2 regions of the Dysosmobacter welbionis genome follow, and region 2 is predicted to be linked to the other one. Evidence: a T-box and tRNA genes for the amino acid it is inferred to sense, from the RefSeq annotation. Region 2 holds a T-box; the other holds one or more tRNA genes.

Region 1 (15,791 bases), 140 kb from region 2:
CCTCGGCCCGGGCGGGGTCATCGGTCTCCAGCAGGTCCGCGGCCAGATCCGCCGCGCCCATGCGGCCGGCGGCGTTGATCCGGGGGGCCAGCACAAAGCCGATCTGGACAGAGGTGATGGGCTTGCCCAGAAGCCCCGCCTCCTTCAGCAGGGCGTGGACGCCCACGAAGTCCGTGTGGGGCAGGGCCTCCAGCCCGCAGAAGGCGATGGTGCGGTTCTCCCCCTCCATCCGCATCACGTCGGCAATGGTGCCAATGGCCGCCAGGGTGCAGTATCGGGCGAACAGGGCATCCTCCCGGCTCTCGCCCCCAGGGCCAGCACCAGCTTCAGCGCCACACCCACTCCCGCCAGATGCTTGAAGGGATAGGGGCAGTCGCTGCGGTGGGGGTCCACCACTGCCAGCGCCCGCGGCAGCTCCTCCTTGCACTCATGATGGTCGGTGATGACCACATCCAGCCCGATGGAGGCAGCGAAGTCCACCTCCTCGTTGCCGGTGATGCCGCAGTCCACGGTGATCATCAGCGTGGCGCCCTGGTCCCGCAGGCCTTGGATGGCCTCCTTGGACAGGCCATAGCCCTCCTCGATCCGGCGGGGGATATGCCGCAGGCAGCGGACGCCGCAGCTTTTGAGATAGTCCATCAGCAGAACCGTGGAAGTGATGCCGTCCACGTCGTAGTCGCCGAACACGGCGATGGTCTCCCCCTGGCTGATCGCCCGCTGGATGCGGGCGACGGCTTTGTCCATATCCCGCATCAGCATGGGGGACATGCTGAGGCTCCTGTCCCGCTCCAGCGCCTCGGCCGCCGCCTCGGCAGTGGTGACACCCCGGGCCGCCAGGACCGTGGAGAGGAGATAGGGGTATCCGGCACTCCGCAGGAGGGCAACGTCCCGCTCAGCCGGGGTCCCGATGTTCCATTTTTTGAATCTCATGGCACGTTCCCTCCCTTTCAAAGGTAATAAAAAGCCATCATAACTAAATTATTATAGCAGGCAAGGGGTGAAACGTAAAGGTTTTTCTGCGTTCCGACACCGTTCGTTTGACGGCGGCGGCAGATTCTGGTACAATGGCATACCGACAGAGGGCGAATCCGGGCATCTCTGCCAGAATCTGAAAGAAATCTGACGCTAAAGGAGCGAAGAATGACAACATGAAAAGACGACTGCAATGGTTCTGTTCCTGCGCGCTGCTCTGCGCCCTGCTGGTGACAGCGGCGCTGCCGGCGCCCGCGGCAGCGGCCTCCACCGGCTTTTCCGACGTGCCGGAGAGCCACTGGGCGGCGGACTCCATCCGTCGGGCCGTGGACCTGGGCCTGTTCCAGGGGCAGACGCCCACCCGCTTCGGCTTGGGGGCTCCCATGACCCGGGGGGCCTTTGTGGTGGCCCTGTGCCGCCTGTTCGGCTGGGAGATGGTAACACCGGAGGCCGGGTCCTATACGGACAACCAGGACAAGAGTGCCTGGTATTACAGCGCGGTGGAGACCGCCTATGCCAACGGGGCCATCACCCGGCAGACGGATACGTTCCGCCCCCGGGAGCCCATCACCCGGGAGGAGCTGGCGGTCATGCTGGTGCGGGCTATGGGCTACGGCACCATCGCCGGTTTGGCCCAGGACCTGCCCATGCCCTTCCGAGATGTGACCACCAACGTGGGCTATATCGCCATGGCCCATGAGCTGGGGCTGGTGAACGGCACTGCGGCCACCACCTTCTCCCCGGATCAGACTGCCACCCGGGAGCAGGCGGCGGTCATGCTGATCCGGCTGTATGACAGCTATCACGCCGCGGCCCCGGAGAAAACCGGCATCGCCTATTCCGCGGAGGGTCTGACAGACCTGACCGGCTATGGCGCCGTGGCGGTGGGCGGCGCCCGGCTGATCTACGCCGGGGAGTCCCGGCTCGCCGGTACCCCCGATGCAGAGACCGCAGCCGCCCTGCAGGAGACCATCACCGCCGCCGGTGCCGTGCCGCTGCTGCATGTGGGCGGGAGCGCCTCGGCACTGAAGGATGACCCCAGCCACACCGCAGAGGTACTGGCGGCCGCGGTGGAGAGCGGCGGTTATGAGGGGCTGTTTCTGGACCTGGCGGAGCTCTCTTCCGCCCAGAAGAAGGATTTCACCGCGCTGGCGGAGGCGCTGCGGGCCGAACTGGGAGAGGACCGGCTGCTCTATTTGATGGTGGAGGCGCCCGTCTGGCAGGGAGCCGCATACAACGGCTATGACTATGCCGCCCTGAGTGAGCCGGCCGACAAGCTGGTGGTACGGGTGGCGGACTATGGCGACGTGTCCGAGGACTTCCCCATCGCCCCCCTGGCGCCGTTGGAGGAGGTCTACTACGCCCTGGCCGAACTGGCGGACCAGGTGGATTCCGATTGTCTCAGCCTGCTGCTGACCACCACGGGCTCCGCCTGGACGGATGGGCGGCACATCGGCCAGGCCTCCGCCGCCGAGATCGAGCAGCTGCTGTCCGCCTCCCAGACGAAAGATTACTACTCCGACCGCTACGCCTGCGCCTATCTCACCTCCGGCAGCGGGGACACCGCGGTGTGGTATCTCAACGGCGAGGCCGCCCTGGAGCGGGCCCGGATGGCTGCTTTCTTCGGCGTGGACCAGCTGTGCCTCAGCGACCTGTCCTCTGTGGCGGACTATGATAATTACAATCTGCTGGAGGGGCTGGACGCCGGATCCTCCCAGGTGCAAATCTGAAACCTGAAAAACGCCGCCTCTGCCAGTTGGCAGAGGCGGCGTCTGTGTATATGGGAAAGCGCAGCAGCCTTACAGGAACTTCTGCATCCCGTCAGTAGCCAGGGAGAGGTCGGCGCTGATGGTGACGGTGAACTTGATGTTGTTCTTCTCGCCAAAGGCGTCCAGCCAGTTCAGGAAATTCTCGGTGTCCTTGTCCACTTCCCGGCCGATGGTCTTGCACAGGTTGTCGATGAACACATGGGAGATATCATAGTTGCCCGCATACAGGCCGCTGATGAAGCCCCGGAAGAGCTCGTAGCTGTCCAGATTGTACTCCTGGGCGTCGATCAGGCGGATGTGGTAGTGGATATCGTATGTCATGGTGCGGTTAGCCTCGATGCAAACCACGTTGCCGGGCTCGTCCTTCGCCGCGTTGTTGATCAGTTCAATGAGCTGCTTGGTCTTGCCGGAGCCCTTCACGCCCATAATCAGTCTGACCATAGTAATCACTCCTGTCAATTAAAGTCGCTGGGGGAAATTCGGTATGTTAAGCATACCACAAGATCGCGTGAAAAACAATGGAGAAATGAAGATTCAAACTTTGTTCATAATGGAGATTGACAGTGGGCGGCAGGACGGATGCCGCCCAATCCGAGGCTGGTCACCCCTCCAGCTTGCTCTCCAGCTGCGCCCGCCGGTCCTCATAGCCCGGCTTGCCAAGCAGGGCGAACATATTCTTCTTGTAGGCCTCCACCCCCGGCTGATCGAAGGGGTTCACGTCCAGCAGATAGCCGGAGAGGCCGCAGGCGTACTCGAAAAAGTAGATCAGCTGCCCCAGGTCTGCCGGCGTCCTGCCGGAGGTCTCCACGATCAGGTTGGGCACGCCGCCCTCCGTGTGGGCCAGCAGGGTGCCCTCCATGGCCCGGTCCCGGATGAAGTCCAGGGACTTGCCCGCCAGGAAGTTCAGCCCGTCGCCGTCCGCCTCGTCCGCCGGGACTGTCAGCTGTCGGTCGGAGGGACCCAGGCGCACCACGGTCTCAAACATCAGGCGCTTGCCCTCCTGGATGTACTGGCCCATGGAGTGGAGGTCCGCAGTGAACTCCACGCTGGCGGGGAAGAGGCCCTTGCCCTCCTTGCCCTCGCTCTCACCGAAGAGCTGCTTCCACCACTCCGCCATGAACCGGAACGCCGGGTCATAGCAGGCCAAGAGCTCAATGGACCGGCCCGCCCGGTACAGCTCGTACCGGATGGCGGCGTACCGCCAGGCAGGGCACCGGAAGGAAGCCTCGGTGCAGGTCTCCATCATCTCCGCCGCTCCCTGCATCAGGGCGGTGATATCCACCCCGGCCACGGCGATGGGCAGCAGGCCCACGGCGGTCAACACGCTGTATCGGCCGCCCACGTCGTCGGGGACCACGAAGGTCTCCCATCCCTCGCTGTCCGCCAGGGACTTCAGGGCGCCCCGGGCCTTGTCCGTGGTGGCGTAGATCCGCTCCCGGGCACCCTCCCGGCCGTACTTCTTCTCCAAGGCCGCCCGGAAGAAGCGGAAGGCCACGGCGGGTTCGGTGGTGGTGCCCGACTTGGAGATCACGTTGACGGAGAAATCCACGTCCGCCACCAGGTCCAGCACCTCCCCCATGGCGTCGGAGGAAAGGCCGTTGCCCACAAAGTAGATGTTGGGCGTATCCTTGCGCTTCAGGTTGTAATTGGGAGAGCGCAGGCAGTCGATGACACCCCGGGCGCCTAAGTACGAGCCGCCGATCCCGATGACCACCAGGGCCTGGGAGTTGGCCCGGATCCGGGACGCGGCCGCCTGGATGCGGGCGAACTCCTCCCGGTCATAGTCCCGGGGCAGATGGACCCAGCCGGTGAACTCTCCGCCGGCACCGCTGCCGCTCTGGAGCTTCTCATGGGCCCGCTTCAGCCGCGGCGCCAGGACCTCCTCATAGGGCAGGGGCAGAAAAGACTGTAATTGGAACGATTTGACATCCAGCATCATGACCGGCCTCTCTTTCGTAAAGCTGCGCGGGTTTGTTGCCTTATTATACCATGCCCCGAAACGGGACACAAGGGAAAGCGGTCGCAATCCGCCGGGATTTCAGGGGGTGCAGCGCCCCCCGCCGCCGTCAGCCGCAGAGGAAGGCCGTCCGCAGCATCTGGACCAGCATCTGGCCGAAGGTGACCCGTGGGATCTCCTCTCCTGCCAGGATGGGCAGCTCCGCCACGACCTCTTCCCCGGAGGTGATGGTGAGGGTCCCCAGTTGACTGCCCGCCGCCACCGGCGCCTCCACAGAGTCCGCCAGGGTGACCAGCTGCTGCAGGCTGCCCGCCTTGGCCTTTTCCAGCAGGAGGTGCGTGTTCTCCCCCAGCACCGGCTGCACTGTGGCCTGGGTCCCCAGGGACACGGGCACCGGCGGCAGGGCGGACTCCGGCACCACATTCTCCAGCGTGTAGGTGGAAAAGCCGTAGTTCAGCAGATTGGTGGCATCCTCAAACCGCTGGGTGGAGGTTGGTGCCTTCATGATGACGGCGATCAGTTCCATGCCGTCCCGCTCGGCCGTACCAGAGAGGCAGTACAGCGCACTGTCTGTTGAGCCGGTCTTCAGGCCGGTGGCTCCCTGGTAGAAGCGGATCAGGCGGTTGGTGTTCACCAGGGAGGAGGCTCCGTCCCGCAGGGAATCCATCCAGATGGTGGTGTACTGGCGGATGTCCGGGTGGTTTCGGATCAGTTCCCGGCTCATAAGGGCGATGTCGTATGCGGAGGTGACATGCCCCTCCGCCGGCAGGCCGGTGGCATTGCAGAAGTGGGTATCGGCCATGCCCAACTCCGCGGCCCGCTGGTTCATTCGCTCCACAAAGGCCTCCTCGCTGCCGGCCACCGTCTCCGCCAGCGCCACGGCGCAGTCGTTGGCAGAGACAACGCACACCGCCTTCAGCATATCGCTGACCGTCATCTGCTCATTCTCCTTCAGCCAGATCTGGCTGCCGCCCATGGAGCAGGCGTGGGCCGACGCGGTGACCACGTCGTCATAGTGGAGCTGTCCGGCGTCGATGGCCTCCATGGTCAGCAGCAGCGTCATGACCTTGGTGACGCTGGCGGGCTCCAGCTTGGCATGTTCGTCCTTGGCGAAGAGGACGGTGCCCGTCTCCTTTTCCATCAGCAGAGCCGAGGGCGCGGATACTTCCAGCGCCTGGGCACTGCTCCCCAGCGCCAGCAGGGCGCACAGCAGCACGACGAGTTTTTTCATGGTGATCCCCCTTTGCTTCGATGGTAGAATCTATGTCCGCGAAAAGGCGTTCATGCCGGAGAAGATTTGGGGGTTGCAAAATATGAAGCGGTCTGGTATAATAACAACTCAGATGCGGCTGTAGTTCATCGGTAGAACGGCAGCTTCCCAAGCTGCATAGGTGGGTTCGACTCCCATCAGCCGCTCCAAAAGAAAATGCGACTTGTTTCGACAAGTCGCATTTTCTTTTGGGTTTCGCTCCCGTTGGTCGCTCCACCCTTCAGTGATTGAAATGCTCGGGCGAAGTGAATTCGCCCTGCGCCAAGGTTTTGCCTGTGGTAAAACGCTTGTACGGCGCAAAGGCGCTGCCGGCCAGAAGGCCGGTTAGATGCTTCTCAAGAAAAATTGCAAATTTGAATGCAAGAGAGTTCGACCGACCTGAGAGGATTTGGATTGTTACCCCTTGCCATGAAAGAGAGACATCTGCTAAAAGCAGATGTCTCTCTTTCGTTCCGCCAAGGGGTTTTCCTGCGGCGAAAACGCTTGCAGGACGCAAAAAAGGAAAGCCTTGAAACCTGACGGTTCCAAGGCTTTCTGTGGCGGAGAAGGAGGGATTCGAACCCTCGAGACCCTTTAGGGGCCTACATGATTTCCAATCATGCGCCCTCGACCAACTAGGCGACTTCTCCATAGCTGTTCTGGTTCTAATTTCTGTATACGAGGCGTCGCCAAATGCGACAGCGTTATTATTATACCAGAGCTTTTCCCAAAGTCAAGCCCCAAAAACGATTTTATCAAAAAAGGCGGAGAGCCGAGGCTCCCCGCCCTGCGCGTCAGCGCATTTCGGAAACGATGCTGTCCACGGCATGGTCCACGGCGACACCCAGCTTGTGGATACTCTTTCCCACCTGCGTTTTCATGGGATCCCTGCCGTAGGGCATCATCATTCCCACTGCCGCGCCGGCCATCAGTCCGGCGCCGATACCGACCCAAAATCCGGTACACATTCTCATCTTCAGTCACTCCTTTGCGGCCTGAGCGTAGTATAGCCGCTTTCCCGGAAAAAAACGCGTTAGAGCGATTTGCCAGAAACCGGCAGATCCGTTATAATGATGATAACGACATCCAAATCTCAAAACGGCGGGCCCAGGCCCGGACGGAGGAAACCATGACCACCATCTATCTGATTCGCCACGCAGAGGCGGAGGGCAACCTGTACCGCATCGCCCAGGGACAGGCCAACAGCAGCATCACAGACCGGGGCGAGCGGCAGATCCAGGCGCTGGCGCGCCGATTCGCGGATATTCCCATCGACGCGGTCTACGCCAGCGACCTCTACCGCACCTGCGCCACCGCCAGCGCCATATACAAGCCCAAGGGCCTGCCCCTGCACCGGCGGCGGGACCTGCGGGAGATCTGCGTGGGCGTGTGGGAGGAGAAGACCTGGGGAGAGATCGCCCGGCAGGACCCGGCGCAGCTGGAAAACTTCAACCACCGGCTCCACCTGTGGCACGTAGAGGGCGCGGAGACGCCCCAGGCAGTCCAGACCCGGCTGCTGGCGGCCGTGCGGGACATTGCGGCGGCCAATGACGGAAAAACGGCGGCGGTGTTCTCTCATGGCTGCGCCATCCGCCTGCTGCTGGCGGCCCTGCAGGGCATCCCGCTGGAGGAGCTGGGGAAGACGCCCACCGGCAGCAACACCGCTGTCTCTCTGCTGCGGGCGGAGGGGGCGCGGATCCAGGTGGTCTGGCGGGACGATGCGAGCCATCTGACAGACCCGGCCTTCACCCAAGGATGCACCGTGAAGCAGCGGGCCAACGGACTGGAGCCCGGCCTCTATTTCCGCCCCCTGGCGCGGGAGCAGGCGGAGTTTCCGGCGGCGTGGGCGGGGACCTCCGGGGCACTGTCCGCCGGGGCGCCTGTACTGGCGGGGTATCTGGATGGAACGCCTGTGGGCGCGGTGGCCTTTGACGACGGCCGGGAATCGGAGCGGGGCTGCGGCTGGATCCCCCTGCTGGCAGTGGCAGAGCCCTGGCGGCGCCGGGGTTACGGCGTGCAGCTGATCGGCCAGGCAGTGATGCACTATCGCCCCATGGGCCGGGACCGCCTGCGGCTGCCCACGCCGGAGACGGAGGCTGCGGCGGGCTTTTACCGGGAGTTCGGCTTTTCTCCGGCGGCGGACGGGCCGGCGTGGGAAAAGTTCATCGGATATGACCCGGAGTTTCTGGGCACATAAATCCTCCATTCTAAACAGGCAGGGCCGGAGCGAATGCTCCGGCCCTGCCTGTGCTCTTTATTCCAGGTGGCGGACGATGTCCTGGGTCAGGCGGGCGGTCATACCCCAGACGGCGTGGCCCTGCCAATACCAGATGGGGACCTCCACCCGGCCCCGGGCCCAGCGGTAGTCCGCAGGAATCCCCACGGTCTCATAGGGAAAGTCCCCCGGCACGTCCGGCTGCAGGGCATAGACATACTGCTCCGGAGCGGTCTCCCGAAAAAAAGCCAGGGGGACGGTGAATGCCTCTCCCACCTCCGCAGGGGAGGGCGCCACCGCCGCAAAACCGGCGGCCGAGACCAGTCCCAGCACCGGCTGCATCAGAAAGCCCGCCTGATTGCAGATGAAGTCCGGCCTGCCCAGGACCTCCACCTCCTGACGGGGGATGGCCAGTTCCTCCTCCGTCTCCCGGAGGGCGCACTGCTCCGGCGTCTCCCCCGCCTCCATCCGGCCCCCGGGGAAACACACCTCCCCGGGCTGGCGGTGCAGGGCGGCGGAGCGGACCTCGAAGAGCAGGTGCAGGCCGTCCGGCCGCTCCACCAGGGGACAGAGGACGGCATAGCTGTGCCGGGCGCCCAGAAGCCCCGGCACATGGTCTGCGTACCGGCGACGCAGATGTTCCAAGTCTCTCATAACAGCATCCTCAGCGCCCGCTGTCGATTGACAATGTCCACCACCGGCACGCTGGGGGCATACTCTCCGTCCAGGGACCAGGGCAGCTCCTCCTCTGTCTCCAGCCGGAGGGAGGAGACGTGGCGGAACACCAGGCCCTGGCTGTCATACTGCTGGTTCAGCAGCGCCAGCACCAGATTCTGCAGATCCGCGGCTGTCTTGGGGCTGGGGACCAGCAGCATCTCGAATTTCCCGTCATCCAGCACCACCCGCTCCGGGTCCAGCTTCATCAGCCCGCCGATGGAGGTGGAGTTGCACACGGCGCCGAACAGGTAGTCCCCGTCCAGCACCTCTCCGTCAGCGGTGAGGCGGATGTGATAGGGGCGGAGGGTGTTCAGGTCCTTCATCCCCTCCAGAATATAGGCAAAGTGGCCCAGGGCGTTCTTGGCCGCCTGAGAGGCGGCATAGGAACTGCGGGTGAAGGCGCCGAAGGAGGCCACATAGATGAAGCTCCGCTCATTCCACCGGCCGATGTCCAGTTCCCGCATGCGGTTCTGTACAATGTTTTTCGCGGCGGACGCCGGGGTCCGTGGAATCTGGAGGCTGGAGGCGAAGTCGTTGGTGGTTCCCTGGGGGAGATAGCCCAGGGGCGGCGGGGCATCCAGCCGCATCAGGCCGGAGATCACCTCGTTGAGGGTGCCGTCTCCTCCGGCTGCCACCACCAGATCGTATCCGGCGCCCTCCCGGGCGGCGGTATCGGCCGCGTCTCCTGGGGCGGAGGTCTCGTGGATCCGGATGAGGTAACCCGCGCCGGAGAGGATGGCCAGCGCGTCAAACAGCGGACCGTGGGGCTTGTTCCGCCCGGCCCGGGGATTGAGAATGAACAGCAGTTTCTTCGTTTTCAAGAGTGACACCTCCTGACTGGGATGGGCGGCCCCATCCAAAGCGATGTAAATTAGTATAGCACGCCGCCCCCGGAAATTCAATTCCGCAGGTGTGACGGATTTGTGAATGTTTCTCCCCCGAACAGGCTGTTTTTTTGCGAAAGCCCTTGCAATCCCCGGGGCGTTCGTGTACAATACACCCTTGCAGGGCAAGCGTTATAAAAATAACATGCCCTGTGAGGCTCCTTTTAAAATTGAATAGAGCCGAACATTTCTGTCAGGGCGGACAGTTTCCGCCCAACACTGACTCGAAATGAGCAGTGATGCAAAGGAGAGAACCATGAAGAAGAGGCTTATGGCGCTCCTTCTTCTGACGGGCCTCCTGAGCGCCGCACTCACCGGTTGCGGAGGCGGCAGCACAGAGCAGGCGTCAGAGGATGGACAGACAGCGGACGGCTCTACCGAGGCGCGGGCCCAGGCGAACGAGATCGTGGTGGGCATCGCGCAGGACCTGGACGAGAGTCTTGACCCTCACCTGGCGGTGGCGGCAGGAACCAAGGAAGTCATGTTCAACGTATTTGAGGGCTTGGTGAAGCCCACGCCTGACGGAGACCTGGTGCCCGCGGTCGCTGACCATTACGAGATCTCTGAGGATCAGACCACATACACCTTTACCCTGCGGGAGGGTGTGCAGTTCCACAACGGGGACCCGGTAGAGATGCGGGATGTCACATATTCCATCGAACGCTGCGCCGACGATTCGGAGGGAACGCCTCTGATCCCGGCGCTTTCTGCTATTTCCAGCATCCAGGCTGATGACACCACGCTGACCATTACCCTGGATCAGCCGGACAGCGAGTTTTTATCCTATCTGACTCTGGCCATCCTGCCGGAGGACTATACGGACCAGGCCACCGCCCCGGTGGGCACGGGGCCTTTCAAATTCGTCTCCCGGACAGCCCAGGACTCCATCGTTCTGGAGCGGTTTGACGGCTACTGGGGCACCCCGGCCCAGCTGGACAAGGTGACCTTCCGGATCATTGAGAACGCGGACAGCCTGGTAATGAGCCTGCAGAGCGGAGCCATCGACATGTTCGCCCACCTGACCAGCACCCAGGCCGCCCAGCTGGGGGATGACTTCCAGGTGCTGGAAGGCACGATGAATCTGGTGCAGGCGCTGTATCTGAACAACGCCGCGGAGCCTTTCAACAATGAAAAGGTCCGGCAGGCCCTGTGCTACGCCGTGGACAAACAGCAGATCATCGATGTGGCCTTCGACGGGTACGGCAGCCCCATCGGCTCCAGTATGTACCCGGCGTTTCAGAAATATTTTGTGGAGGACCTGACAGACTATTATCCCTATGACCCGGAGCGGGCCAGGGAGCTGCTGGCGGAGGCCGGGTATCCCGACGGGTTCTCCATGACCATCACCGTCCCCTCCAACTATCAGCCCCACATCGACACGGCCACTGTGCTGGTGGAGCAGCTGAAGGCCGTGGGCATCACCGCGGAGATTCAGCCTGTGGAGTGGGGTGCCTGGCTCAGCGAGGTGTACGGAAACCGGCAGTTCCAGTCCACCGTGGTAGGCGTAGACGCCTCCAACATGACTGCCCGGGCGCTGCTGGAGCGGTTCACCTCTGCGGCGGACGACAACTTTATCAACTATCAGAACACGGACTATGACGCCCTGTTCCAGCAGGCCCAGGCCACGGCCGACGACGCAGAGCAGACAGAGCTCTACAAACAGATGGAGCGGAACCTGACGGAACACGCCGCCAATGTCTACATCCAGGACCTGGCGGACCTGGTGGTTCTGCGGAACGGGCTGGAGGGATACCAGTTCTATCCCATCTATGTGATGGACCTGTCCACGGTCCATTACGCCCAGTAAATCCAATGCGCGGCAGGTATGCTGCCGCTGCCCCGGAAGGGAGATGATGCCATGAAGTACGTATGCAAGCGGATTTTGATGCTGCTGGTCACCATGGTCATCGTCTCCCTTCTGGCGTTTGCGGCCTTTGAATTGATCCACGGCAGTGCGGCGGAGATCATGCTGGGCACCCAGGCCACGCCGGAGCGCGTGGCGGAGCTGGAGGCGGAGCTGGGGCTGGACCGCCCCTTCGCGGTGCGGTATCTGGAGTGGCTGGCGGGCTTTTTCACCGGGGACCTGGGGATTTCTTACAGTTATAGCCAGCCGGTGTGGGAGCTGATTGCCCCCAAGGTGGGGATTACCCTGTGCCTGAGCCTTCTCAGCTTCGCGCTGATTGCCGTGGTGTCCATTCCCCTGGGGCTGTGGGCCTCCCGCGGGCACAGCAGGGTGGGAGACGCCGTGGGGACGGTGTTGGACCAGCTGTGCATGGCGGTGCCGCCGTTTTTCACCGGCATCCTGATTTCCTGGCTGTTCAGCATCACCCTCCGCTGGTTTGTCCACGGCCAATTCCCGGATCTGGGTGCGGACCCGACCGGGGCGTTCCGGTATCTGTTTTTCGCGGCTGCGGCCATCGCCATCCCCCGGATCGCCATGACCGTGCGGATGCTCCGCAGCACCATTCAGGGGGAGATGCGGCGGGACTATGTCCGCACCGCCATCTCCCGGGGCAATGACCGGGGGGCGGTCCTGCGGCGCCATGTGCTGCGCAACGCCCTGGTGCCGGTGGTGACCTTCCTGGCCCAGACCATGGCGGAGATCGTGGCGGCTGGCATCGTGGTGGAGCAGGTGTTTGCCATCCCGGGGCTGGGACGGCTGCTGGTGGCCTCCATCTCCAACCGGGACTACCCCGTGGTGCAGGCCATCGTGGTGATCCTGGCCTTCTGGGTGGTGCTGGCAGGCACCGTGGCAGACATTGTCAACCAGCGGATCGACCCCCGCCTGCGGCTGGGAGGTGCGTCATGAAGCGGCGGATGAACGGATACCTGCTGGCCGGGCTGATTGTCACCGGCCTCATGGCGGCGCTGATCCTGGTCGGCCTGGTGTGGACGCCCTACGACCCGGACGCCCTGCTGGCAGGGCCCAAGCTGGAGGGCCCCTCCCTGGCCCACTGGCTGGGGACCGACAGCTTCGGCCGGGACATCTTCAGCCGGGTGCTGCAGGGGGCGGGCACCACCTTCCTGATCGCCCTGAGCACCGTGGCCATCGGCGCGGTGTGCGGCACGGCAGCGGGCGCCCTCACGGGCTATTTCGGCGGCGTGGTGGACGAGGTCCTGATGCGCCTGAATGACGCGCTGACCGCCTTTCCCAGCATCCTGCTGGCCCTGGTTCTCATCAGCATCCTGGGGCCGGGGAATAAATACAACGTGGTGATCGCCCTGGGGATCGTGTTCATCCCCAGCTTTGCCCGGGTGACCCGCACCGCCTTCGCGGCGCTGCGGGACGTGAATTATGTGAAGAGCGCCCGGCTGATGGGGGCCTCCAGCGGCCGCATCCTGGTGCGGCAGATCCTGCCCAACACCACGCAGGTGCTGCTGCCGGCCATCACCATCGGCTTCAACAACGCGGTGCTGGCGGAGGCCTCCATGAGCTATCTGGGCATCGGCGTCACGCCGCCGGACGCCTCCCTGGGCTACATGCTCTCGGAGGCGCAGGGGATGCTGACCAGCGCCCCCTGGTATGCCCTGGGTTCCGGCGGCGCCATCGTGCTGCTGATCTTCGGCGTGGGTCTCATCGGCGAGGGCCTGCAGCGCCGGAACGGGGGGGTGTCCTGATGCTGGAGATCCGAGATCTGCATGTGAAATTCCACACCCGGCAGCGGGAGGCCGTGGCGGGCGTGTCCCTGACCATCCACGACGGGGAGATCCTGGGGCTGGTGGGCGAGTCCGGCTCCGGCAAGTCTGTCACCGCCATGAGCGTGGCGGGACTGCTGCCCCGAAAGCAGTGCGACTTTTCCGGGGAGATCCTGCTGGACGGCGCGGAGCTGCTCCACGCAGACCGCACGCTGCTGCGGCAGGTCCAGGGGAGGGAGATCGGCGTGGTGTTCCAGGAGCCGCAGAGCTGCATGGACCCCCTGATGCGTATCGGCCCCCAGGTGGAGGAGGTGCTGCGTATCCACACAGACCTCTCCCGGGAGGCGCGGCGGGACCAGGCCCTGGCGGCCCTGGCAGCAGTGGAGCTGCCGGACCCGGCGGGCGTGTATCGGAAGTATCCCCACGAGCTCTCCGGCGGGATGCTGCAGCGGGCCATGATCGCCGCGGCCGTCGTGGCACGGCCCAAGCTGCTGCTGCTGGATGAGCCCACCACCGCCCTGGACGTGACCATCCAGGCCCAGATTTTGGAGCTTTTGAAAAAGCTGAACCGGGAGTCCGGCATCTCCATGCTGTTCATCTCCCACAACCTGAACGTGGTGCGGAAGCTCTGCACCCGCACGGCGGTGATGCAGCGGGGCGTGCTGGTGGAGGAGGGGGACATCGAGACGGTGTTCCGCCATCCCCGGCACCCATACACCCAGCGGCTCATCGCCGCCATTCCCACCCGGCACCGGAAGGAGGAGACGCCATGAGCGAACAGGAGCTGGTGCTCTCCGTCCGGCACGTCACCAGCGGATACCGGGACCGCGGGCTCTTCCGCCGCGGCCCCTATCAGGAGGTCCTCCGCGACGTGACCTTTGATGTGCGCCATGGGGAAATCCTGGGTCTGGTGGGCGAGTCCGGCACCGGAAAATCCACCCTGGCCAGGACCATCCTGGGCATTGTGAAGCCCGACCAGGGGCAGGTGATTCACTACACCAAGCGGCCCCAGATGATCTTTCAGGACCCGTACAGCGCGCTGAACCCCGCCTATTCGGTGGAGTGGACCCTGGAGGAGCCGCTGCGGGTCTACGGCAAGTATGACGCCCCGGAGCGCAAGCGCCGGGTGCGGGAGATGCTGGACCGGGTGGGTCTGCCGGAGGAGTGTCTGGCGGCAAAACCGGCGGAACTCTCCGGCGGACAGCGGCAGCGGGTGTCCATTGCTGCAGCGCTGATCCAGCGGCCCCGGTTCCTCATTGCCGACGAGCCGGTGTCCGCCCTGGACGTGACCATCCAGGCCCAGATCCTGGACCTGCTGCGGACGCTGCGGCGGGAGCTGGATCTCAGCTATCTCTTTATCTCCCACGACCTGAATGTGGTGTACCAGCTCTGCGACCGGGTGCTGGTGATGAAAGAAGGCCGCATCGTGGAGCAGGGAACAGTGGATGACATCTTCGACCACCCGAAAGACGACTATACCCGCCAGCTGCTGGCGGCAGCGGAGTGAGCATGACATTTTTCAAGTCCCACCAAAAACTGCACATCTGGCTGCTGGCGGACCTGGTCCTGCTGGCGGCCTTCTGGATCGCCCGGGAGCACCGGGACTGGATGAACGCCCTGGAGCGATTTGTATCCGCCCCGATCCGGAGATCTCTGGGCAGCCTGTGCTATCGGGTCTCCTTCTCTGTGATGGAGGTGCTGTATGTCCTGGCGGCCGTCCTCGCGCTGGCCTATGTGGTATGGAACATCACGGCGGTAGTCAGGGCCAGAGGGCGGCGGAAGCGCCGGGCTTACAGCGCGGTTCTGGGGGCGGTCTGCGCCGGGCTGAGCGTCTGCGCCGCTACCTGCCTGCTGTGGGGGGTGTGCTATTACACGGACACCTTCCAGGACCGGTCCGGCATCCGGGCGGAGGAGGTATCGCTCCCGGATCTGACGGCGGTGACCGCGTGGTTCGCGGAAAATCTGGCGCAGACAGCCGACCAGGTGCCCCGGGATGAGGCGGGGACGTTCAATGCGTCTCTGAACGAGATCTTTGCCGGGAGCACGGACATCTACCAGGGCGCGGAGGACCTGTTCCCCTTCCTGGAATTTGAGGACCGAGCGCCCAAGCGGATGTTCTTCTCCAGGGTCATGAGCGCCATGAACTTCACCGGCGTCTACTTTGCTTTCACCGGGGAGTCCAACATCAACGTGGACGCCCCCGCCTGCCTGATCCCCTCCACCATCGCCCACGAGCTGTCCCACCAGCGGGGCATCGCCTCGGAGCAGGAGTGCAACTTCCTGGCGGTGCTGGCCTCCACCACCAGCGGCGATCCGGTGTACGAATACTCCGGCTGGCTGATGGGGTACATCCACCTGGGCAACGCCCTGTACCAGGCGGATCCGGCGGCCT
Region 2 (15,791 bases):
TCTACAAGACCTTCTCCACCCTGGGACTGAAGCGGTTCCAGATCCGGGTGAACAACCGGAAGATCCTCAACGGCTTCTACGCCATGCTGGGTCTGACGGAGAAGTCCGGTGACATCATGCGCACCGTAGACAAGCTGGACAAGATCGGGCCGGAGAAGGTGAAGGCCATCCTCACCGGCGACCTCGCCGTGACTCCGTCCGACGCCGACGAGATCCTGAAGTTTATCGCCATCTCCGGCGGAAACGACGCCGTTCTCTCCGCTTTGGAGGGCTACCGGGGCCGGAACGAAATCTTCGACCAGGGTCTTGAGGAACTGAACACGGTGGTCCGGTATCTGGCGGACTTCGGCGTCCCGGCGGAGAATTTCGCCGTGGACCTGACCATCGCCCGGGGCCTGGACTACTACACCGGCACCGTCTACGAGACCACCTTGCTGGATCACCCCGAGATCGGCTCCGTCTGTTCCGGCGGCCGGTACGACAATCTGGCGGAGTATTACACGGACCGCCAGCTTCCCGGCGCGGGCATCTCCATCGGCCTGACCCGGCTGTTCTATGTGCTGGGAGAACAGGGTATGCTGAATCCGGACCTGCCCACCGCTCCGGCGGATGTGCTGATCCTGCCCATGACGGAGGACCTGTCCGCTGCCATCTCCCTGGCCACCCTGCTGCGGGAAAACGGCATCCGCTCCCAGCTCCACTGCGAGGAAAAGAAATTCAAGCAGAAAATCGCCTATGCCGACAAGCTGGGCATCCCCTATGTGATCTTTCTGGGGGAGGACGAGATCAGCTCCGGCGTGGTGGCCTGCAAGGACATGGCCACCGGCGAGCAGACAAAGCTGGAACCCGCCGCCACCGTCTACCGCATTAAGGCGGGTCTCGCGGAACGGGAAAAGGGCACCGTCATCCAGGAGTAATTCCCTGCCCCACAGAGATACTTTAACGCCGAATTTCACCTGCGGAGACAACCAAATCGCATCTCAAGCAGTCCAAGCAGAAATATTTTCTATAAAAAATACAAGCAGTATTTACTAGAGGTGTTTCTATGAAGAACCGGAAGCGTGTCTGGGTGCCTTTGTTGGTCCTGCTGCTGGTCGCCGCGATCTGGTACAGCCGTCCGGTAACATTGCCGGACCTGATGAAGGGCCAGGAACTCCAAGAGATCAACGTCCTGATCCGCTCCCTGGGGGACTGGGCCCAGGAGCCAGAGACCGCCACGGTGTCGGTACCCCTCACTTCCCCAGAGGGGGCGGCCCTGCTGAAACAGCTCCAAGACCTCTCCTTCTGCCGTTCTCTGACAGACCCGCTAATCAAGCCCCTTGCTCAGGCGGTGAATGCCAGCCATGGGTCCGTCTTCTATGAGGCGGGAGACTGGATGTTCTCCCTCTCCCTCGCCGGTACAGATGGCGATTTTGCTGTGCTGAACTTTACCGTCCGGGAGTGGTCCTATGCTGCTCCGGGACAGGCGGACTTCTACGGCTGCACCGTCCCGGACGGAGAGGCCGTTGGCAGGGGCCTTGGGGAACAGCTCTGGGCTCTGGCAGCGAAATATGATCTCAATTCGTAATATTTTTTATATAAATTTCTATTTGTAATCACATTTCCACACAGAAAGGAATCCACAATCATGACACAGAATCGCACCCATACCTGCGGAGAGCTGCGGCTCTCCGACGCCGGCAAGGCCATAAAGATCTGCGGCTGGCTGGAAAACCTCCGGGAGGTAGGCAGTGAGCTGGCCTTCGCCGTGGTCCGGGACTTCTACGGCACCACTCAGGTGGTGGCGGAGACCGCCGACATGGTGGCCCTGCTGAAGTCCATCAACAAGGAGTCCACCATCTCCGTGGAGGGCACCGTCCGAGAGCGGGACAGCAAGAACGCCAAGCTGCCCACCGGCGAGATCGAGGTGGTACCCGGCAAAATTGAGGTGCTGGGCCGCTGCCAGCACAACGAGCTGCCCTTCCCCATCAACCGCAGCCGGGAGGCCGACGAGGCCACCCGCCTGAAGTACCGCTATCTGGACCTGCGGAACCCGGCGGTGAAGAACAACATCATCCTCCGGTGCCAGGTAGTGGCCGCCCTGCGGCAGGCCATGACAGAGCATGGCTTCCTGGAGATCACCACCCCCATCCTGACCGCCTCCTCCCCGGAGGGTGCCCGGGACTATCTGGTGCCCGCCCGGAACCACCCCGGAAAGTTCTATGCCCTGCCTCAGGCGCCCCAGCAGTTCAAGCAGCTGCTGATGACCTCCGGCTTTGACCGGTACTTCCAGATCGCCCCCTGCTTCCGGGACGAGGACGCCCGGGCGGACCGCTCCCCCGGTGAGTTTTACCAGCTGGACATGGAGATGGCTTTTGCCTCTCAGGATGACGTATTTGCCGTACTGGAGGACGTGCTGCCCCCCATCTTTGCCAAGTACGGCAAATACGACCGGGCCAGCTCCGCGCCCTTCATGCGTATCCCTTACACCGAGGCCATGGAGAAGTATGGCTCCGACAAGCCGGACCTGCGCATCGACCTGACGGTGCAGGACGTCACCGGCCTGCTGGGCGCCTGCGGCTTCGGCCCCTTCGAGGGCAACGTGGTGAAGGCCGTGGTGGTCAGCGACTTCCACGAGACCCGGAAATTCATCGACAAGACCCTGGCGGATGTGGAGGTGGTCTCCGGCGGCAAGCCCTACTGGTTCCGCCTGGACGAAAACGGCGAAATCGTGGGCGGCATCGCCAAGTTTGTCCAGCCCATCAAGGAGTCTGTGGTCTCTGCCCTGGGTCTGAAGCCCAACGACTTCGTGGCCCTGTCCGCCGGCAAGCTGGGCGCTGCCCAAAAGACCGCCGGCACGCTGGTAAAGACTCTGGGCGCCGCCGTCCCCGGTCACATGGACAAGGAGCAGTACGCCTTCTGCTGGATTGTGGACTTCCCCATGTACGAGATCGGCGAGGAATCCGGCGAGCTGGAGTTCTGCCACAACCCCTTCTCCATGCCCTCCGGCGGGCTGGAGGTCCTGCTGAAGGCGGAGCGGGGCGAGATCGATCCCCTCAGCATCACCGCCGACCAGTATGACCTGGTGTGCAACGGCGTGGAGCTCAGCTCCGGCGCGGTCCGGAATCACGACCCGGAGATCATGATTAAGGCCTTTGAGATGGTCCGGCTGGGCGAGGAGGACGTAAAGGCCAAGTTCCCCGCCATGTACAACGCCTTCACCTACGGCGCGCCGCCCCATGCGGGCATTGCCCCCGGCGTGGATCGCATGGTGATGCTGCTGGCCGGGGAGGACTCCATTCGGGAGATCATCCCCTTCCCCATGAACAAAAACGCCCAGGACGTGATGATGAGCGCCCCCAGCGAGGTCACGCAGAAACAATTGGACGAGCTGCACATCGCCATCGTCAAGCCCCAGGACTGACCTGTAAATCCGGAATAAAAAAGAGACGGACCGCATTTCTGCGTTCCGCCTCTTTTTTTCCACTTTCCGGCATCATCCCACGCATACCACCTTCATGACTCCGGAGGTCAAAGCCTGTCAAACCGCTGGCCCTGGGTATTGCACCAGAAATGGTCCTCCGCCAGACCGGAGACGTAATAGGTCAGCGGCCCGGAGAAATCGCCGGATTCGTGGATATCTATCTCCAACGACGGACACCAGCCCATGCCGCCGCGGTCCCGCAGCCGGGCAGAAAAGGCCGTTTCCCCATAGTAGTCCAGGTAGGGGATTACCACCCGACAGGTGCCGCTCTGGAAGATCAGCAGCTCCTGCAAGGTGCTGTCACACCAGATGCCGTCAAACGCAGCCAAATCCGCAGGCCAGGCAGAGGGCTCCTCCTGCCAGAGCGTGGTCTCCGTCCCCAGAAGCCTGGTGAAAAAGGGGGACAGGGACCGGACCGCCGCCCGGTAGGTCTCTTCTCCCAGCTCCGGCGCCTCACCTGCTTTCCGCAGGCTGTCCGCCCTGTCCAGAACCGCTGCAAATGCCACTGCGGAGGCTGCCGGTTCCGCCTCCATCTCCTCCAAAAGGGCCAGGACCACGTCCTCCTCCGGGATCGTCTGTCCAGAGCCCGCCCAGTCCAGCAGGGTCCGTGCCGCCGTCTCCGGTGTCTCCTCCAGCACTTGTACAGCCACCATCTCCCAGGTGGTCTCCGAGACCGTCCCCTCCCCCTGGGGACTCCCCAGCAGGGCGATCATTGCCATCAGTAGAGCCGCCATCCGCATGTTGTCACACGCTCCCTTCTATTTTTGCCAGCATACCACGGGGTCCGTTTGGATTCCACCACAAATCAGTAACAGTCTTTTCTTTCGGGCCTGGATGTGATACACTTCATATCATCACTCCACAGCAGAAAGGAGCTCTTATGAAACGACTTTTTACAATTCTGCTGGCTGTCCTCTCCCTGTTGAGCCTGACTGCCTGCGGCGGCTCCCCCACAGAGGAGACTTCCCAGGAACCCTTAGTGGACATTCAGCCCCAGGAGCCGGAGGCGCCCCCGGAACCCACGCCGGAGGAACTGGCCGCCCAGGAGGTGGAGGACCTGCTTGCCTCCCTGACCCTGGAGGAAAAGGTCGGCCAGCTGTTCTTTGTCCGGGTACCCGACACAGACGCGGTCTCCGACGTGAGCACCTATCATCTGGGCGGCTACATCCTCTTCGGCCGGGATACGGCGGACAAAACTGCCGATGCTTTGATCCAGACCATTCAGAGCTATCAGGACGCCGCGGCTGTGGACACCGGAATCCCGCTGCTGATCGGCGTGGACGAGGAGGGCGGCACGGTGGTGCGGGTCAGCTCCAATCCCCATCTGCGGGCCTCCAAGTTCCCCTCTCCTCAGAAAGCTTATGCCTCCGGCGGCATGGAGGCCGTGCTGGCAGATACCCGAGAGAAGGACCTCCTTCTCTCCGCCCTGGGCTTCAACGTGAACCTGTCCCCGGTGGCAGATGTGTCCACCAACCCCGCCGACTTTATGTATGACCGCACCTTCGGCCAGGATGCGGCCGCCACAGCGGACTATGTGGCCCAGGTGGTCTCGCAGATGGCGGAGGACGGTATGGGCAGCGTCCTCAAGCACTTCCCCGGCTATGGGAACAATGTGGATACCCACACCGGTATCGCCGTGGACCAGCGGCCGCTGGAGTCCTTCACGTCCTCCGACTTCCTCCCCTTCCAGGCGGGTATGGAGAGCGGCGGCGGAAAGACCGCTGTGCTGGTCTCCCACAATATCATGACTGCTGTGGATGGAGATCTCCCCGCCTCCCTGTCCCCGAAGGTCCACGGCCTGCTGCGGACGGACCTGGGCTTTGACGGCGTGGTGATGACCGATGATCTGGCCATGGAGGCAGTTGCAGCGTACAGCGCCGACGGGGCCGTGGCGGTGATGGCCCTGGAGGCGGGAAACGATCTCGTCATCACCACCGACTACCGCACCCAGATCCCCAAGGTCCTGGAGGCGCTGGAAAGCGGCGCCCTGTCCGAGGAGACCATCGACACCGCCTGCCGCCGGGTGCTGACCTGGAAGCAGAATCTGGGGCTGCTGTAACATACCTCCCGGTCCCATCCCCTGACGAAAGGAAGTTTTCCACATGGAAACGGAAAAACTCTATTACCAAGATCCCTACCTCACCGCCTTCACCGCCCGGGTGCTCTCCTGTGAAAAATCCAAATCTGGCTGGGCCGTAGTGCTGGACCGCACCGCCTTCTACCCGGAGGGGGGCGGACAGCCGGCGGACCACGGCACTCTGGGCGCAGTCCAGGTCACGGATGTCCATGAAACAAAGGGCGTGATTTTCCACACCTGTGACGGCCCTGTGGAGATCGGCACCCAAGTGGCGGGGCCGTTGACTGGCCCCGCCGGTTCGACCACATGCAGCAGCACTCCGGGGAGCACATTCTCTCCGGCCTGCTGTGCTCGCTGTACCACTGTGACAACGTGGGTTTCCACCTGGGGGCCGACACGGTGACCATCGACTACAATGCCGAGCTGACCTGGGAACAGGTCATGGCCGCGGAAAAGGCCGCCAATGAGGTGATCTGGCAGGACACTCCGGTGGACATCACCTTCCCCGCGCCGGATGCGCTGGCCCGTCTGAACTACCGCAGCAAGAAAGCGCTTACCGGCCAGGTGCGGATCGTGGCCTTCCCCGGGGCGGACTGCTGCGCCTGCTGCGGCACCCACGTGCGCCGGGCCGGTGAGGTGGGGATTATCAAGATCCTCTCCTGCCAAAAGTTTCGGGAGGGGGTGCGGCTGGAGATTCTCTGCGGATCGCGGGCCTACCGGTATCTCTCCCAGGTATACGACCAGGACCGCGCCGTGGCCCAGCTGCTGTCTGTAAAACCCCAGGACACCCTGGCCGCCGCAGAGCGGCAGGCGGAGGAGCTGGCCGCCGCCAAGCAGCGGATGACGGAGCTGGAGGATCAGCTCTTCTCCCTCCGGGCCCAGGCCCTGACAGACCGGGGAGATCTGCTGCTTTTGGAGCCCCCCACGCGGCCGGACGGAGCCAGAAAGCTGGCAGACGCAGCCGCAAAGGCCTCCGGCGGTCTGGCGGCGGTGTTCGCGGGAGCGGAGTCCTCCTACGTCTATGCCCTTGTCCAGGCCGATGGGGCGGACATCTCTCCCCTGGTGAAGCGGCTGAACGCCGCTCTTTCCGGCCGGGGTGGCGGGCGGAACGGCTTTGCCCAAGGCAGCGTGCAGGCGGACCGGACCGCCATCTGTGACTTTTTCCGCAAGGAGGGGATTGAATGTCCTACGTGCTGATCGAACAGAATCTTGAGGAAGAGGACGAGCCCCGGTTCATCTACGCGGAACTGGACAGCGGGCGCCGGGAGGTCCGGCGGGTGGAATTCTACCCCAATGGCCTCTGCTTTGCCTACGGCGGCGACTACGGCCGGGAGGAGGCTCTCTCCCCTGCCCCCTACCCGGAGGACCTGCGGACGCTGAACCGCCCCGGGGAGGTCACCGCCCGCGCCATCACTCCGGCCGCGTTTTGGGAGATCTGGGGACAGGCCCAGGAGCGGCCGGACGGCTTTATGGGGATGTTTGCCTGATGAGAAGAAGCATTTGTTTTGCCGGGGGCTGCTTCTGGGGCATGGAGGCCCTGTATCGCCGCCTGCCCGGCGTACTGGATGTCACCGCCGGCTATGCCAACGGAGACACGGCAGATCACGCCAACTATGACGATGTCTGCACCGGCCGCACCGGCTTCCGGGAGGCGGTGCAAGTGGCGTATGAAGACGGGACTGTCTCCCTGCCCCACCTGCTCTTTGTCTTTTTTGCCGCCATCGACCCGGAGACTCCCAACCGTCAGGGACCGGACGTGGGCAGCCAGTACCAGACCGGCGTATACTGGATGGACCCGGCGGACGAGGGCATCATCCGCTCCATCGCTGTCCTGGAGGCCGCGGCCGTTCCCTTCTTCGCCGTGGAGCTGAAGGCCCTGGCGTGTTTCTATCCAGCGGAAGAATTCCATCAGCGGTATCTGGAAAAGCACCCACGGGGCTACTGCCACGTGGCCCCCTGGAAACTGGCCGCCCTGCCGGACTTCCCCTTTTCCACAAAGACCTATACCCGTCCCGCAAAAGAGCTGCTGCAGACCTGGAAAGAAGCCGGAGAAGTGTCTTTCTGACGGGCGGGGGAAACTCTGTTTTCCACAGGCTGACCATATTTGTGTAAATAAAAGCGCCGCAGGCGGATGCCTGCGGCGCTCTCTTTGATTCAGCTTCCGTCACTGGACGGGCTCGTTCATCTCTGCAGTGATATACTGTTGGCCGTACATGGCGTCGTACAGCACATCCTCCCGCAGCTGCAGCAGCTCCCGGGCCTCGTCGGAGAGAGCCGCCTCCTCCACGCCGGCGCTGGGCGTCCCCGTGCCATCCACAAAGTACAGCTCCGTGTTGGTGAGACACACCTGGCTCACCTTCTCCAGCAGCGCCCAGTACCGGGTGACCGGCTGACCGGTCAGCTCCAGCAGCTGGGGGCCGATGGCGGTGATGCTGCTATCCCGCCGGGTGCCTGCCTGCCCCTGGAGCAAGGCCGCATCATTGGCCCAGATCAGATAGTCCGTGGAATACAGGTCGCTGATCTCCTCCGGGGTCCAGCCCACCGTGTCGTTATCCGGGCAGAGGCCCAACTTTGTGTACACTGTGTCCCCGTCCGTCATGAACAGATTGGGCCTGTGATCCCCGAAGAACACCACGATGGTAGGCTCCTCGCTCTCCCACAGGGCGTCTGTCAGATCTCCCAGGGCCTGATCCGCCCGGGTGATGCCCTCCAGCATGACCCGGACGATGGCCATATCCTCCTCGCCGAGGCTTTCGCTGGTGACGCCGATCTGACACTCATAGTTGAATTTCTCCGGGTCAAAGGGCTGGTGGTTCTCCATGGTGATGCCGTAGAGAAACGCCCGCTCCCCGCTGCTGTTGATGTCCTCCATCCGGTCCAGCATGGCCTGGAAGAAGTAACTGTCCCGCATGTAATACCCGCCGTAGATGCCCCCCTCCCAGGGAAAGTCCAGAGCCTGGATATCTGCGGAGAACAGAAGGTCGGAAAAGCCCAGCCTGGGATAGGTCACCGTTCGATTATACAGGCTGTCGTTATACCCATGGAGCATCTCCGCCCGGTAGCCGCTCTTGGTATACTGCTCCGGCAGGGCGTCAAATTTCTCATAGGCGTCATCCTCCAGGAAGCAGATGTTCGTCCCAGCACCGAAGTCCAGCTCCGTAATGCCGTACAGCATGGACATCTCCAGATAGCCGGTGCCGTAGCCCAGATAGTGGCTGTGGAATGTGCCGCTGATGCCCTCGCTCTCCAGGGCATGGAAGTTCTCCAGGGGATCCCGTTCATACTGAAGGCCCGGCAGCCGGGTCAGATCGTAGAAGGACTCCGACTGGGCCACGATGATGTTGGGCTGCACCGCCGCTGCGGGGGCGTCGGCGCTGTCCTCTGTCAGGATCTCGTCGATCCGGGCCAGGACCTGCTCCATGTAGGCTTCGCTGTATCCCTCCGGGCTCTTCTTGGCCTGAAGAAAGCAGTCCCGCCAGAGACTCAGCGTCAAACCGTAGGTGTCGTGGCTGTTGGCCGCAGCCAGGCGGGTGTTCACATCCACCTGAAAAACCGCCCCCGCCGCCTGGGCTCCCTGTGTGGAAAACAGCCCAATGGTCAGGGCCAGGGAAACGGAAAAAGTGACAAAGCGGCACCGCCCGGTGAGCAGCGTCAGCCGCCGCACCAGAATCAGAATCCCCACACACATCCCCAGGGCGATCATCGCCATCCAGAAATCCACCGGCGGGCGCAGCTCTCCCGCCACACCGGCCACCTCTCCCACCTGTGCCGCCAGGCCGAAGTCCGCCAGCACCAGTGGCGTGCCGTTGATAGCTGTCTTGAAATAGTCCACCAGGGACAGCACCAGTCCGGCAACCCCCACCAGTATAGCGGAAAGCCACAATCTACCCAGCAGCGCCCCCAGGGTGAACACCACAGCGCCGTAAAGGACGCCGGTCAGCAGCAGATAGGTGGGCCATTTCACGAACCACTCCCACACGATGGAGAGGGAACCGGTAACCACCCACTGGACGGCCACCGCCACAGCCAGCCCCATGCAAAGGCTGCCGCCCAGAAACATGACCCAGCGCAGCCACACCGGCCCCAACGCCCGGGGCCGCTTCTGTCTCTTCAACACTTCTACCTCATTTCCCAGGTTATAAAAAGGGTCGCGGGGATTTCCCGCGGCCCCGATAATCTCCGATCAGTATGCCAGTTTCTCCGCCAGATAGCTCTTCAGCTGGTCGACGGGCAGCCGCACCTGCCCTCCCGCAAAAGCACTGCTTTTGCGGGACCCCTGTCCCATCTCATTCCTCGGGCGGAATGAATCCGCCCTCCGGCGAGATTTTGCCTCCGGCAAAATGCTCGGACGCCGCGCCGCGGCGTTCTGGAGCAGGATCGACACAGGCATCAGTATGCCAGTTTCTCCGCCAGATAGCTCTTCAGCTGGTCGACGGGCAGCCGCACCTGCCCTCCCGCAAAAGCACTGCTTTTGCGGGACCCCTGTCCCATCTCATTCCTCGGACGGAATGAATCCGCCCTCCGGCGAGATTTTGCCTCCGGCAAAATGCTCGGACGCCGCGCCGCGGCGTTCTGGAGCAGGATCGACACAGGCATCAATATGCCAGTTTCTCCGCCAGATAGCTCTTCAGCTGGTCGATAGGCAGCCGCACCTGCCCTCCCGCAAAAGCACTGCTTTTGCGGGACCCCTGTCCCATCTCATTCCTCGGGCGGAATGAATCCGCCCTCCGGCGAGATTTTGCCTCCGGCAAAATGCTCGGACGCCGCGCCGCGGCGTTCTGGAGCAGGATCGACACAGGCATCAATATGCCAGTTTCTCCGCCAGATAGCTCTTCAGCTGGTCGATAGGCAGCCGCACCTGCTCCATGGTGTCCCGGTCCCGGACGGTAACGCAGTTGTCACCAGCCTTATCCGCATCGCCCACGGTGTCGAAGTCCACCGTGATGCAGTAGGGCGTGCCGATCTCGTCCTCCCGGCGGTACCGCTTGCCGATGGAACCGGTGTCGTCAAAGTCCACCATCCAGTCCTTGCTGAGCTCCGCCTGGATCTCACGGGCCTTTTCGGAGAGCTTCTTAGAAAGGGGCAGCACCGCGCACTTAAAAGGCGCGATGGCCGGATGGAACCGCATGACGGTGCGGACGTCGTTCTTTTCTGCATCCACCACCTCTTCATCGTAGGCTTCCACCAGCAGGGCCAGGGTCATCCGGTCCGCGCCCAGGGAGGGCTCCACCACATAGGGGATATAGTGCTCGTTCTTCTCCTGATCGAAATAGGTCAGATCCTGGCCGGAGTGCTCCTGATGCTGGGTCAGGTCGTAGTTGGTCCGGTCCGCCACACCCCACAGTTCCCCCCAGCCGAAGGGGAACAGATACTCAAAGTCCGTAGTGGCCTTGGAGTAGAAACTCAGCTCCTCGGGCTCGTGATCCCGCAGCCGCAGATTCTCCTCCTTGATGTTCAGGCCCTTCAGCCAGTCGTGGCAGTACGTCCGCCAATACTGGAACCACTCCAGATCCGTGTCCGGCTTACAGAAGAACTCCAGCTCCATCTGCTCGAACTCCCGGATGCGGAAAATGAAGTTACCCGGGGTGATCTCGTTGCGGAAGGACTTGCCGATCTGGCACACGCCGAAGGGCAACTTCCGGCGGGTGGTCCGCTGGATGGCGGGAAAGTTGACAAAAATGCCCTGGGCGGTCTCCGGCCGCAGGTACACCTCGTTGGCGGTGTCCTCCGTGACGCCCTGGTGGGTCTTGAACATCAGGTTGAACTTGCGGATGTCGGTGAAGTCGCTCTTGCCGCAGCCAGGGCAGGGCACCTGGTTGTCCCGGATGAATGCCACCAGCTCCTCCTGGGTCATGGCCTCCACGTTCACGTCCATGCCGTGCTCCTGCACATAGCTCTCCACCAGCTTGTCCGCCCGGTGGCGCATCTTGCAGGCCTTGCAGTCAATCAGAGGATCGTTGAAGGTGGATACGTGGCCGCTGGCCACCCACACCTGGGGATTCATCAAAATGGCGGAGTCCAGTCCCACGTTGTAGGGATTCTCCTGGACGAATTTCTTCCACCAGGCCCGCTTGACATTGTTCTTCATCTCCACGCCCAGGGGACCGTAGTCCCAGCTGTTGGCAAGGCCGCCATAGATCTCACTGCCGGGGAATACGAATCCCCGGTTCTTACACAGGGCCACGATCTTCTCCATGGTCTTCTCGGTGTTTTTCATGTTCCATTCTCCTTTACGGCGGCCCGGACAGAAAAAACGCCCCGAGCCGGTTTTCGGCTCAGGGCGAACAATCAGTCCGTGGTTCCACCTGAATTCGCGCCTGGCTGACGCGCACTCTTCACCCGGTAACGGCGGGGACCGGCAGGGCATTTCCGCCCCGCGGCTCCAGGGTGCCTGTTCTTCCGCCTCCCCGCAAGGGCTCACACCAGCCGCCCTCTCTCTTTGCCGGGGTATGGGGGATACTTCTCCCTGTCACTGCCTTTTGGATATCGTGAGAACTGTATCACGTTTTCATCAGAATGTCAAGGCCGAGTCCCACAGAAGCCGCACCAGGCAGGGCACTCTCTCACCCGGACCCTGGTCTGATCCCTTATCCGAAGCGCAGAAAAAGGCCGCCCCATAGGGCGGCCTTTCCCAATTTACTTTTTCTCCCGATCGTAGGCCACGATCACCCGGCGGTTGGGCTCCGTTCCGGTGGAGTAGGTCGTCACATTGGGCACATCCTGCAGCGCCGTATGGATCACATGCCGCTCATAGGCATTCATAGGTTCCAGTGTCACGCTGCGGCGGTACTTGGTGACCTTGGCGGCCACCTTCCGGGCCAGATGCTGAAGACTCTGCTCCCGCTTTTCCCGGTAATTCTCCGCGTCCAGCTGCACCCTCACCCGGCCGCTGCCGCTGCGGTTCACCGCATAGCTGGTCAGCTGCTGGATGGCGTCCAGAGTCTCGCCCCGGCGGCCGATCAGTGCGCCCAGATTCTTGCCCTCCAGGATCACCTTGTAGCGGCCCTTCTCCAGCAGATAGATGTGGATCTCCGCAGCACTCTCCATCTGCTCCAGCAGGCCGGAGAGGAACTTACGGATGGCCTGGGCCTTCTCGTCATCCACTTCTTCGCCCAGTGTCTGCACGGGAGCGGACTGCCGGGTCTTCTCCTCCGGGGCGGGCGCCGGCGCCTCCGCCGGCTTGCGCTCCTGTCTGGGCGGCTTTTCCGCTTTGGGGGGCTTAGGCCGCTCTTCCTGCGGCTTCTCCTTGGGGGCAGGAGCGGGGGCGAGAACCTCCTCTTCCTCCTCCGGGCCGTAGCTCACCCGGACCTTGGCCGGGCTGCTGCCCAGACCCAGAAAACCGGACTTTGCTCGCTCCAAAATCTCAACGGACACATCGTCCCGGTCCAGGCCAAGCTGCCGCAGGGCATTCTGGATGGCCTCATCCTCGGTCTTGCCCGTTACATCAATAAACTGTCTCATGGCGTAACAAGCTCCTTACTGATCATCATAGCGGTCCTCCTTGTAGGACCGGCCGCGGGCATAGGGCCGGTCTCCCACACGGCCCGCTTCCGTGGTGCTGGTGGCCGCCTTTTTGGCCTTCAGGGCCTTGGCCTCCTGCGCCGCCTGCCGCTTTTCCTTCAGGCTCTTCTTCTGTGCGGCCTGCTGACGCTGCTGCTCCTGAAGCAGCTTGGCCTCCTCCATCCGCTTCTGGCGGTCCGCCTGGATCATCTCCTGCCGGGCGTCCTCCTCTTCCTGCAGCTTCTTGGTGTAGAACTTGCCCAGGACCATCTCCTGGATAATGGAAAACGCGCTCTGGGCAGCCCAATACACGCCCAGGGCGGCGGGCACGATGAAGGCGATGTAGATAGACATCAGAGGCATCATCCACATCATCATCTTGGTGGAGCCGTTGGCAGCCGCAGTCTGGGCGGACTGGCTCATGCTGACCTTGCTCAGCAGGAAGCTGAACACACCGGAAATGATGGGAATCAGAATCAGTCCCACCGCGGCCAGCGTGATGCCCGTGGAGAGGCTGCTGACAGCGCTCCAGGGCGTCTGGATCAGGTCAATCCCCAGGAAGTGGTAGTCGATGTTCACCCAGCCGGGATGCTCTGCAATGAAGTCGGGGAACTGGCTGTTAATGATGTTGGAAATGGCGATCTGCTCATAGCCGGGGCTGGCCACGATCTCAATGCCGGCGCCTTCAATCAGACTTCTGGCCGCATTCACTACCGCCAGACCGGCGTCCTTGCCGCCGAAGTTCATGAAGTAGACAATGGGCTCCCGGATGATATAGTACAGGGCCATCAGAATGGGCAGGGGCAGAAAGCTCCACAGGCAGCCGCTCATGGGATTGAAGCCCTCTTCCTGGTAGAACTTCTGCATCTCCTCCTGCATCTTCAGCTGGTTGTTGGCGTATTTCTTCTGGATCTCCTGCATCTTGCCGGACATGCGGCTCATCCGCACCATGCTCTTCTTGGACTTCATCTGGAAGGGCAGCAGGATCAGCTTGATGACCAGCGTGAACAGGATCAGGGACACGCCGTAGGACCCTGTCAGGTTGTAAAACAGCCGCAGCAGGGCCGCAAACGGGATACAAATTGCGTATCCGATGGTTGAAAACATAGATGCTTCCTCCAAATTGTAATGGGACCCGGGCTTTCAGCGCCCGCAGAGCGGAGCATTTCCGCTTTCGGCCTGTCCGCATTCCGCAGTACCGGCTGACAGACGGCCGGACAGCAGCACAGGGTCCGGCAGAGGGGCTTGTCCCCTCCTCTCATGGGACCGGATCATATCCTCCCTTGTGAAACGGATTACAGCGCAGGATACGCCGGAACGCCAGCCAGCCGCCCTTGAGGGCGCCGTACTTCTCAATCGCCTCCAGCGCATATTGGGAACAGGTGGGAATATACCGGCAGCAAGGCGGCCGGTACGGGGAGATGGCCACCCGGTAAAATTTCACCAGGGCCAGCAGGACCTTTTTCATCATGACCGGTCCTCCAGCAGCTCCAGCTTCCTGCAAAGACGCAGGAAGGTATCGTTCAGCTCCTTCCAGGAGGCAGTCAGGGTCCGTCCCCTGGCTACCAGAATCATGTCGTACCCCTGGCGGAGCCGTCCGGAATTGAGCCGGTAGACCTCCCGCAGGCGGCGGCGGGCCCGGTTGCGGACCACCGCATGACCCAGCTTGACGGATACCGTCACGCCCAGGCGGTTGTGCCCCAGCCGGTTTTTCCGGCAGTAAAGCACCATCCCTCCGCCCACGGCGGAGGCGCCCTTCTGGTACAGCCGGCGGAACTCATAATTCTCTTTCAGGGTCACTGCCCGCTTCATGCTGCCACCTGCCTTCTCCCATTTGATACATCTGACACAAACTCAACGAGGGACGGAGGAATCACAGAATTCCCGCCGTCCCTGAAGACGTTGTTCAAGTGTCTCCCGCACGGTCCGTTTCTCAGTAGGACAGACGGGCGCGGCCCTTGGCGCGGCGACGGGCCAGGACCTTGCGGCCGTTGGCGGTTGCCATTCTCTTGCGGAAACCGTGGACCTTCTGGCCGTGCAGCTTCTTGGGCTGATAGGTACGTTTCGTTGCCATGTTGAGACACCTCCTGTCAGAATTGCGGCCCTTTTGAGGGCGGCACTTACTCGACACCGCCTAAAGGGCGGCGCAGTAAACAGATCAAGACCGCATGATCGCGGCGCAACCGATATTATACAGACTGTTTGAAAATATGTCAACTAAAACTTAAAAGTTTTGCGAAATTTCCGTATTTTTTTCTTTTTTCAGTTGCGATTCTCGAAAATTTCAAAATCTGGTGTCCCATGCTGTCCAAAGCCGCTATATCTTGTTGCCTGTGCAGGCGGATCTCCTTGGTTCTTATTATTAGAATAAGTGTTGTAATTTCCGGCTGTCTTTGGTATAATAAAGCGTACTGCCATGTCTATTTTTTACTAGAGAGAGGTGTTTCCTTTTGAATTCCGTCGCCGACGTGTGGGACAATGTACTATCCCAGCTGAAGGGCGAGCTCTCGGAGACCACCATCGCCACCTGGTTCGACGAATTGGAGGCTGTGGACATCCAGGGCAATACGTTTATCCTCCACTGTTCCAACGACTTTAAAAAAGGCTATATCGAGTCCCTGTTCATGAAAAACATCAAGGCCTCCCTTCACGACATTTTCTCCACGGATTTTGAAGTGAAGATTCTGGATGACCTGGATTACGCAGAGCTCAAGGATAACCGCCCGCACCGCCAGAGTGAGCGGTTCACTT

What was found. The T-box of region 2 lies ahead of EIO64_RS10540 (glycine--tRNA ligase). A T-box ahead of a tRNA ligase gene usually reads a tRNA of that ligase, here a tRNA-Gly.
Region 1: it has a tRNA-Gly gene. The T-box ahead of EIO64_RS10540 (glycine--tRNA ligase) is inferred to sense a tRNA for this amino acid. The anticodon was not compared.

The regions. Positions count from the first base shown of each region.
Region 1 is NZ_CP034413.3:2,098,689-2,114,479, reverse strand. Features, by position in the region: gene EIO64_RS11285 (single-stranded-DNA-specific exonuclease RecJ) at 1-235, opposite strand, end outside; gene EIO64_RS11280 (DHH family phosphoesterase) at 235-930, opposite strand; gene EIO64_RS11275 (S-layer homology domain-containing protein) at 1,149-2,702, shown strand; gene EIO64_RS11270 (ATP-binding protein) at 2,772-3,182, opposite strand; gene EIO64_RS11265 (glucose-6-phosphate isomerase) at 3,343-4,677, opposite strand; gene EIO64_RS11260 (D-alanyl-D-alanine carboxypeptidase family protein) at 4,808-5,929, opposite strand; tRNA gene EIO64_RS11255 (tRNA-Gly) at 6,044-6,117, shown strand; tRNA gene EIO64_RS11250 (tRNA-Ser) at 6,506-6,597, opposite strand; gene EIO64_RS11245 (hypothetical protein) at 6,742-6,921, opposite strand; gene EIO64_RS11240 (bifunctional histidine phosphatase family protein/GNAT family N-acetyltransferase) at 7,077-8,144, shown strand; gene EIO64_RS11235 (NUDIX hydrolase) at 8,202-8,816, opposite strand; gene EIO64_RS11230 (diacylglycerol/lipid kinase family protein) at 8,813-9,709, opposite strand; gene EIO64_RS11225 (ABC transporter substrate-binding protein) at 10,020-11,570, shown strand; gene EIO64_RS11220 (ABC transporter permease) at 11,622-12,572, shown strand; gene EIO64_RS11215 (ABC transporter permease) at 12,569-13,381, shown strand; gene EIO64_RS11210 (ABC transporter ATP-binding protein) at 13,381-14,172, shown strand; gene EIO64_RS11205 (ABC transporter ATP-binding protein) at 14,169-14,906, shown strand; gene EIO64_RS11200 (DUF3810 domain-containing protein) at 14,909-15,791, shown strand, end outside.
Region 2 is NZ_CP034413.3:1,956,613-1,972,403, forward strand. Features, by position in the region: gene hisS (histidine--tRNA ligase) at 1-917, shown strand, start outside; gene EIO64_RS10495 (hypothetical protein) at 1,046-1,567, shown strand; gene aspS (aspartate--tRNA ligase) at 1,628-3,403, shown strand; gene EIO64_RS10505 (hypothetical protein) at 3,511-4,203, opposite strand; gene EIO64_RS10510 (glycoside hydrolase family 3 N-terminal domain-containing protein) at 4,344-5,522, shown strand; gene EIO64_RS10515 (alanine--tRNA ligase-related protein) at 5,566-5,943, shown strand; gene EIO64_RS10520 (alanine--tRNA ligase) at 5,847-6,737, shown strand; gene EIO64_RS10525 (DUF6881 domain-containing protein) at 6,722-7,027, shown strand; gene msrA (peptide-methionine (S)-S-oxide reductase MsrA) at 7,027-7,605, shown strand; gene EIO64_RS10535 (LTA synthase family protein) at 7,705-9,654, opposite strand; gene EIO64_RS10540 (glycine--tRNA ligase) at 10,342-11,757, opposite strand; T-box leader at 11,814-12,022, opposite strand; gene jag (RNA-binding cell elongation regulator Jag/EloR) at 12,177-13,001, opposite strand; gene EIO64_RS10550 (YidC/Oxa1 family membrane protein insertase) at 13,017-14,147, opposite strand; gene yidD (membrane protein insertion efficiency factor YidD) at 14,299-14,508, opposite strand; gene rnpA (ribonuclease P protein component) at 14,508-14,852, opposite strand; gene rpmH (50S ribosomal protein L34) at 14,974-15,114, opposite strand; gene dnaA (chromosomal replication initiator protein DnaA) at 15,491-15,791, shown strand, end outside.